2 regions of the Uliginosibacterium sp. 31-12 genome follow, and region 1 is predicted to be linked to the other one. Evidence: predicted binding sites of a transcription regulator. Region 1 holds the regulator's gene; the other holds the start of a gene.
What was found. The regulator HrcA, encoded in region 1, represses chaperone genes, less so after heat shock. The targets are predictions, from matches to a motif close to TNTTAGCACTCNNNGNCNNNGAGTGCTAANA.
Positions count from the first base shown of each region.

Region 2: rpoH (RNA polymerase sigma factor RpoH) is a predicted target of HrcA. The motif match lies at 1,336-1,366, and genes of this name have one in related genera.

Region 1 covers NZ_JAUOOA010000001.1:233,901-237,315, reverse strand. Annotated here, with positions in the region: gene Q3Y64_RS01080 (hypothetical protein) at 1-1,212, opposite strand, end outside; gene hrcA (heat-inducible transcriptional repressor HrcA) at 1,453-2,481, shown strand; gene hemH (ferrochelatase) at 2,548-3,415, shown strand, end outside.
Region 2 covers NZ_JAUOOA010000009.1:16,829-20,243, forward strand. Annotated here, with positions in the region: gene uvrA (excinuclease ABC subunit UvrA) at 1-506, opposite strand, end outside; gene ssb (single-stranded DNA-binding protein) at 738-1,241, shown strand; gene rpoH (RNA polymerase sigma factor RpoH) at 1,413-2,261, shown strand; gene Q3Y64_RS15935 (mobilization protein) at 2,328-3,032, opposite strand; gene Q3Y64_RS15940 (LysR family transcriptional regulator) at 3,169-3,415, opposite strand, start outside.

The DNA.
Region 1 (3,415 bases):
AAACTGCTGTGTGCCGAGGGCAGACACCTGCTCATTGGTCAGACTTGCAATCTGCGTGGCAGACAGAGCGGACAGATCCCGCGTTTCCAGCGCCGCGATCTGGGCGCTGCTCAAAGCACGTACCTGGGCGGAACTCAATGCGGCAACCTGGGTAGCCTGCAAGGCCTGGATCTGTGTGGTGCTCAGCGCAGCGAGCTGATCCGTTTTCAAACTGCTGATCTGGGTTGCAAGCAGCGCGGCCAGATCCTGTGTTTCAAGGGCCGACACCTGTGCCGTCGTGAGCGCTTTGAGCTGATTCGCACTAAAGCTGGCCAACTGGCCAGAAGTCATTGCCGCCACTTGGGCAGACGACAAGGATTCGATTTGCTCGGTTGTCAGCCCCTTGAGCTGCGATACAGCCAGTGCGCCAACGTCCTGCGTCTTCATGGCCTGAATCTGCTCCGGCGAGAGCACCTGGATCTGGGCCTGGGTGAGACTGGCGGCCTGCTGCGTCGTCAAAGCCGCAATCTGGGATTCCGACAAGGCACTGATCTGGTTGGTCTTCAGTGCCTGGATCTGGGTTGCCGTCAAAGCACTGAAGTCACTAGTCTCCAACGCATTGAGCTGGTCTTCGGACAAGGTCTGGACCTGGCTAACAGTCAGATTCCTCACCTGGGCCGTGGTCAGCGCCGCAACCTGTTCAGCCCCCAGAGAAGCCACCTGCCCTGTTGTCAAAACCTTGATTTGCGAAGTCGACAGGGCGGAAATCTGCGTGGTGGAGAAGGAGCCGATCTGCTCGGCAGAGAAGCCAGCGACCTGTGTGGCACTCAAAGACCGGATTTGACTCGTACCAAACCCGACAAGCTGATCCACCGTCAGCCCGCGCAATTGCGTCACCGACAGGGCCGCCAGATCACGGGTTTCCATGGCGGCTATCTGATCGGAACTCAGGGAGCTGAGTTGCTCAACCGTCATGCCCTGAAACTGGGTTTGAGTCAGCGCCTGAATCTGTCCACTGGTGAAACCCACCACGTTGTAAGGGGTGAACGCAGCAACCTGGGCCCCGGTCAGGGTCACCAGATCCTGGGTTTCCATCGCCGCAATCTGCTCTGCGCTGAATGCACCGATCTGGGTTTGGGAAAGCGCCTTGAAATCCGCGGTCGTGAGTGCGGCCACCTGGGTTGTGGTCAGTGCGGCTATCTGTGAGGCCGACAGTCCGGTAACGGTTGGCATGGCTAACTCCTGACGGAAATGCGTTTCTCTAGTTTTATAGGTTCCAGTCAGCAGCAAGCCGCTTCAGTCGGAGCCCGATGCGTTCTGTAACGGCGAGTCAGAACAAAGGTTTAGCAAATTTTTGCAAGTTTTTGCCTACGTGGAGCGGCATGTGAGCCGGCTAAATGCCCCCCAATTCTGCTGTTTGGGCCAGGCCGCAGGATCTGCCCAAAGCTCCTGCCAAGCCCTTACAATGCAGCCATGCCCCAGCTAGACAAACGTGCCCAACTCCTGCTGAAAACGCTCGTCGAACGCTATATCGCCGAGGGTCAACCCGTAGGTTCGCGCGTGCTCTCCAAGCAGTCCGGGCTGGAACTCTCGCCCGCTACGATCCGCAACGTGATGTCGGATCTGGAAGAGCTGGGCCTGATCACCAGCCCACATACCTCTGCCGGTCGCATCCCTACCGCACGTGGCTATCGTCTGTTCGTGGACACCCTGCTTACCGTCAAACCGCTGGCGCAGACCGAAGTTCGCGAACTTCAACACCACATCCATCCGGACGAGCCACGCCGCGTACTCTCTGCAGCTTCCAGCCTGCTCTCGGAGTTGACCAGCTTTGCCGGCATCGTCGCCGCGCCACGCCGCGAAGCCACCAAAATCCGCCAGATCGAGTTCGTGAGCCTGTCGGACACCCGCGTGCTGCTGATCATCGTGGCTATGAGCGGCGATGTGCAGAATCGCATCCTGTTCACCCAACGCGCCTACACAGCCTCCGAACTCGTCACCGCTGCGAATTACCTGAACCACCATTGCGCCGGGCTGGCTTTTGGCGAAATGGTCGATCACCTGCGCGGTGAGCTGGTGCAGCTGCAGCAGAACATGAGCGAGCTGATGTCGGCCGCCATTACTGTTGGCCAGGAAGCCATGGAGGAACAGAACTCGGGCTATCTGATCACCGGCGAACGCAAGCTATTGGAAGTGGATGACATTTCCTCCAACATGAACCGCCTGCGCGAGCTGTTCCGAATGTTCGAGCAGAAGTCTGGCCTGGTGCAGTTGCTGGATATTTCCAATCGCGCCGAGGGCGTGCAGCTCTTCATCGGCGGAGAATCCGGCATCAGCCCGCTGGACGAATGCAGTGTGGTCACCGCGCCTTACGAGGTCGACGGCCAAGTTGTCGGCACCGTGGCTGTGATCGGCCCGCAGCGCATGGCTTACGAACGCGTCATCCCGATTGTGGACATCACAGCACGACTGCTTTCCAGCGCCTTGTCGAGCAACACCTGACTCCCCGCGAAAACGCCAAACTCCGGCAACTGCCGGCATAAAGGCAATCGATTGCACAGGATCACCATGCCCCGCTTTCTGCAAGAGCCTGAATTCACGCATGGCAGCACACCACGTACCGGCGTGCTGCTGATCAATCTCGGCACTCCGGCCGCGCCGACTGCCAAGGCAGTGCGCCCCTATCTGAAGCAGTTCCTCTCCGACCCGCGTGTGGTCGAAATTCCGCGCGCGCTATGGTGGTTAATCCTCAACGGCATCATCCTCAATACTCGCCCCAAAAAGTCAGCCGCAAAGTACGCCACGGTGTGGAGCAAGGAAGGCTCGCCGTTGCGGGTTCATACGGAAAAACAAGCCAAGCTGCTCGCCGGCTACCTGCTGCAGGCGGGGCATCCGGACGTTCAGGTCGACTGGGCCATGCGCTACGGTCAGCCAGACGTGGAGGGGGCGCTGATGCGCCTCAAGGCGCGTGGCTGCAGCCGAATACTGGTGCTGCCGCTCTATCCGCAATATGCCGCCAGCACCACCGCCAGTGCCTTCGATGCAGTGGCTGCAGCCGGGATGAAGATCCGCAATCTGCCCGAGCTGCGCTTCGTGCGAAGCTTCCATGACCATCCTGACTACATCCGTGCGCTGGGTCAGCGCATCGCCGCGCACTGGCAACAGCATGGCATGCCGGACAAGCTCGTAATGAGCTTCCATGGCACGCCGCGTTTCTCGCTCGACAAAGGCGACCCCTACCACTGCGAGTGCCACAAGACCGCGCGCCTACTGGCCGAATACCTCTCGCTCAAGCCCGAGCAATACCTCGTCACCTTTCAGTCCCGCTTCGGTCGCGCCGAATGGCTGCAGCCCTATACCGAACCCAGCCTGCAGAAACTAGCCAAGGAAGGCGTGAAGAGCGTGGACGTGGTCTGCCCCGGCTTCGTGTCCGACT
Region 2 (3,415 bases), on a different contig from region 1:
AGTTCGGCAACCAGCTCTTCGTGGCTGCCCTTGCGTTCGGTGATCAGCGGGGCGGCGATCATCAGCGGCGTGCCTTCAGGCAAGGCCAATACGTGATCAACCATCTGCGACACGGTCTGCGCCTCGAGCGGCAGTTCGTGATCAGGGCAGTGCGGCGTGCCGGCACGGGCGTAGAGCAGGCGCAGGTAGTCGTGGATCTCGGTGACGGTGCCGACCGTCGAGCGCGGGTTATGGCTGGTGGCCTTCTGTTCGATGGAGATGGCTGGCGAAAGGCCTTCGATGAGATCGACGTCCGGCTTTTCCATCAGCTGCAGGAACTGGCGTGCGTAGGCTGACAGGCTTTCCACGTAGCGCCGCTGGCCTTCCGCATAGAGCGTGTCGAAGGCCAGCGAGCTCTTGCCGGAGCCAGACAGGCCGGTAATCACGGTGAGTTTGTTACGCGGGATGTCGAGACTGATGTTCTTCAGGTTGTGGGTACGTGCCCCACGGATCTGGATCCATTCCATAGCCTGTGCCGCCAGCAAGAAAACCAACCAATATACGGGGCGGACCCTGCCCGGCCAAGTGTTTTCGCGCTGTGGCGGGTGAGGATGTGTGGCGGGAGCCTTACGTAAAGTTCTCGCTCAGGGTAGGATCGCTGGCTGTCACGCGCTCAGTGCCGCGCGGCAGAACAGACCCGAATCGGCGCCGAATGAATCGTGAATGCGGCGCCGCAACTTTATCGAAGGAGTAATCGCATGGCCTCAGTCAACAAAGTCATCATCGTCGGCAATCTGGGCAAGGACCCGGAAACGCGTTATGCCCCGAGCGGTGATGCTTTCTGCACCATTACCGTTGCCACGACGGATACCTGGAAGGACAAGCAGACCGGCGAGAAGAAGGAAGCCACCGAGTGGCACCGCGTGGTGTTCAACGGCCGCCTCGCCGAGATCGCCGGCCAGTATCTGAAGAAGGGCCGCCCGGTGTATATCGAAGGTAGCCTGCGCACCCGTAAGTGGACCAACAAGGAAGGTGTGGAGCAATACACCACCGAGATCCGCGCCGACCAGATGCAGATGCTCGGTTCGCGTGAAGATGGCGGTGCTTCCCGTGGCGGAAACGATTATGACCAGCGCGGTGGTGACGACTTCCAGCAGGCGCCACGCGCTCGTCCGGCGGCTGCGCCGGCGGCCCGTCCGGCGCCGGCAGCAGCGCCTGCGGCGGGTGGCTTTGGCGATTTCGACGACGATATCCCGTTCTGAGAACGCCTTTAAGTGAGCCCGAAGCCCCGCCTAAACAATTGTTTAGGCGGGGCTTTTGATTTTCTATGGACATGTTCATGGAACTCTCTTGCGCATTTAGCACTCAATGAGGCAGAGTGCTAACATTGAGTTGGGCGAAATGCCCGCTGAAGATTTGTGGAGGTGACAGGTATGACGCAAGCGCTGGCTTTTCCGGTTCCGAACGCTCTGGGCAACATCGACCAGTACGTGCAGGCCGTCAATCGCTACCCGCTGCTGACCGAGGAGCAGGAACACGCCTTGGCTCTGCGCCTGAAGGAAGAGAACGATCTGGACGCCGCGCGCCAACTGGTGCTGTCGCATCTGCGTTTGGTGGTGTCCATTGCCCGCAATTACCTCGGTTACGGTCTGCCGCATGCGGATCTGATCCAGGAAGGCAACATTGGCCTGATGAAGGCGGTGAAGCGTTTCGATCCGGAGCGTGGGGTGCGGCTGGTGTCTTTTGCCATGCACTGGATCAAGGCCGAGATCCACGAATACATCGTCAAGAACTGGCGTCTGGTGAAGATTGCGACCACCAAGGCCCAGCGCAAGCTGTTCTTCAACCTGCGCAGCATGCGCGGTGACAGTGCTTCACTGAGTCCTGAGGATGTACGCGGTATTGCGAGCAAGCTGGGCGTGAAGCCGGAAGAAGTGATCGAGATGGAAACGCGCTTTGCCGGTGGCGAAGTAGCGATTGATCGCGGTTCGGATGACGACGACGAGCGCATGGCGCCGATCGACTGGCTGGCAGACGAATCGGCCGAGCCGGTGGAAGTGCTGGCTACTGCGCAGAGCGAGCGCCTGGCAGACGAAGGCCTGAAGGGCGCACTGGCAAGCCTGGACGAGCGCAGCCGCGCCATCGTGCAGCGCCGCTGGCTGGTGGAGGATGATCCGGCCACCCTGCATGAGCTGGCCGCTGAGTACGGCGTGTCAGCCGAGCGGATCCGCCAGATCGAGGCCAAAGCCATGCAGAAGATGCGACTGGCCTTGTCGGCATGAAAAACTGACGTCCAGCACAACGCCCGGCTCTTGCGAGACCGGGCGTTTTGTTTTGGGGCTGCGGGTTCAGAGTGGCAGGGTGTCGAAGATCGCGTAGTGGTTACGCAGCCAGGTCTTGACGCGCTGGCGCTCCATCATGCCCAGCACGGCATCGCCCTCACGGTTGTTGATGGCAGCCCAGAAGCTCGCATTCTGCCGATCGATTTTGTTCATGCTGGCTTCGTGCAATTCGCTCAGCGTGATCAGCTTCCCGCCCAGCTCCAGTGCCCGGCTGAGGGCTGCGGACTTTTCCAACAGTGAAAAGTCTGTGCCGCGACCTTCGTTCTTCACCACGAAGTAGTTGGGGCCCTGGCCATAGGTGTCGAGCAGGCGATCGAGCAAGTCCGTGGAGTCCTTGCCCGAATCGGCGAGGTGCCAGAAATTGACCGTCACACCCATCTCGGCCAGCAAGGACAGCAGATCAGAATCCTTGATCCAGCGCGCCAGCGGGGCCGCGGTTTGGGCGGCCAGATCGACGATGACACTGTTTTGTTGTCCGTCGGCCGTTTGTGCTTCCAGGCTGTTGGCGATCAGGTCCAGGCCTGCATAGCTGTCGACGATCACCGGCGCAGCATAGTCCGCATAGAAGCGGGTGAAGGAGGTGTGCGAGCGATCGGTATCGAAGCCAGTAAAGGCTTGGCCGCGATCTATGAAGTATTGGGCCAGCAGGCGGGCGGTGACAGACTTGCCGACGCCGCCTTTTTCGCCGCCGATAAAATTGAGAGAGCTCATGGAGTGATTCCGGGTCGTGTTGAGGTAATCGGAGGCTTGCCCGAATGATTAGCAATAAATACGCCCGGGCTCTACTCACGACATGCTCACTGGGCCACATTGCGTGGCCGTGACTCGCCGGAAGTTTCTTGCAGGCTCAGGAGGAGACTAGTCCCAGCGCGTCTTCCAGGGCGCCGAGAAAGGCCCGGGTGCGTGCCGGCAGCAGGCGGCGCCCGGGCATGACCGCCCAGACTGTCATGCTCGGCAGTTTCCAGTCGGGCAGTACACGCAGCAGCAGGCCATTCGCAACCGCGTCGGCGACGAAGCGTTCGGAGAGTGCAGCGACGCCCAGACCGTGCGAGGCCAGCAAGCGCATCAGGCTCACCGAGTTGGCGGCCAGTGGC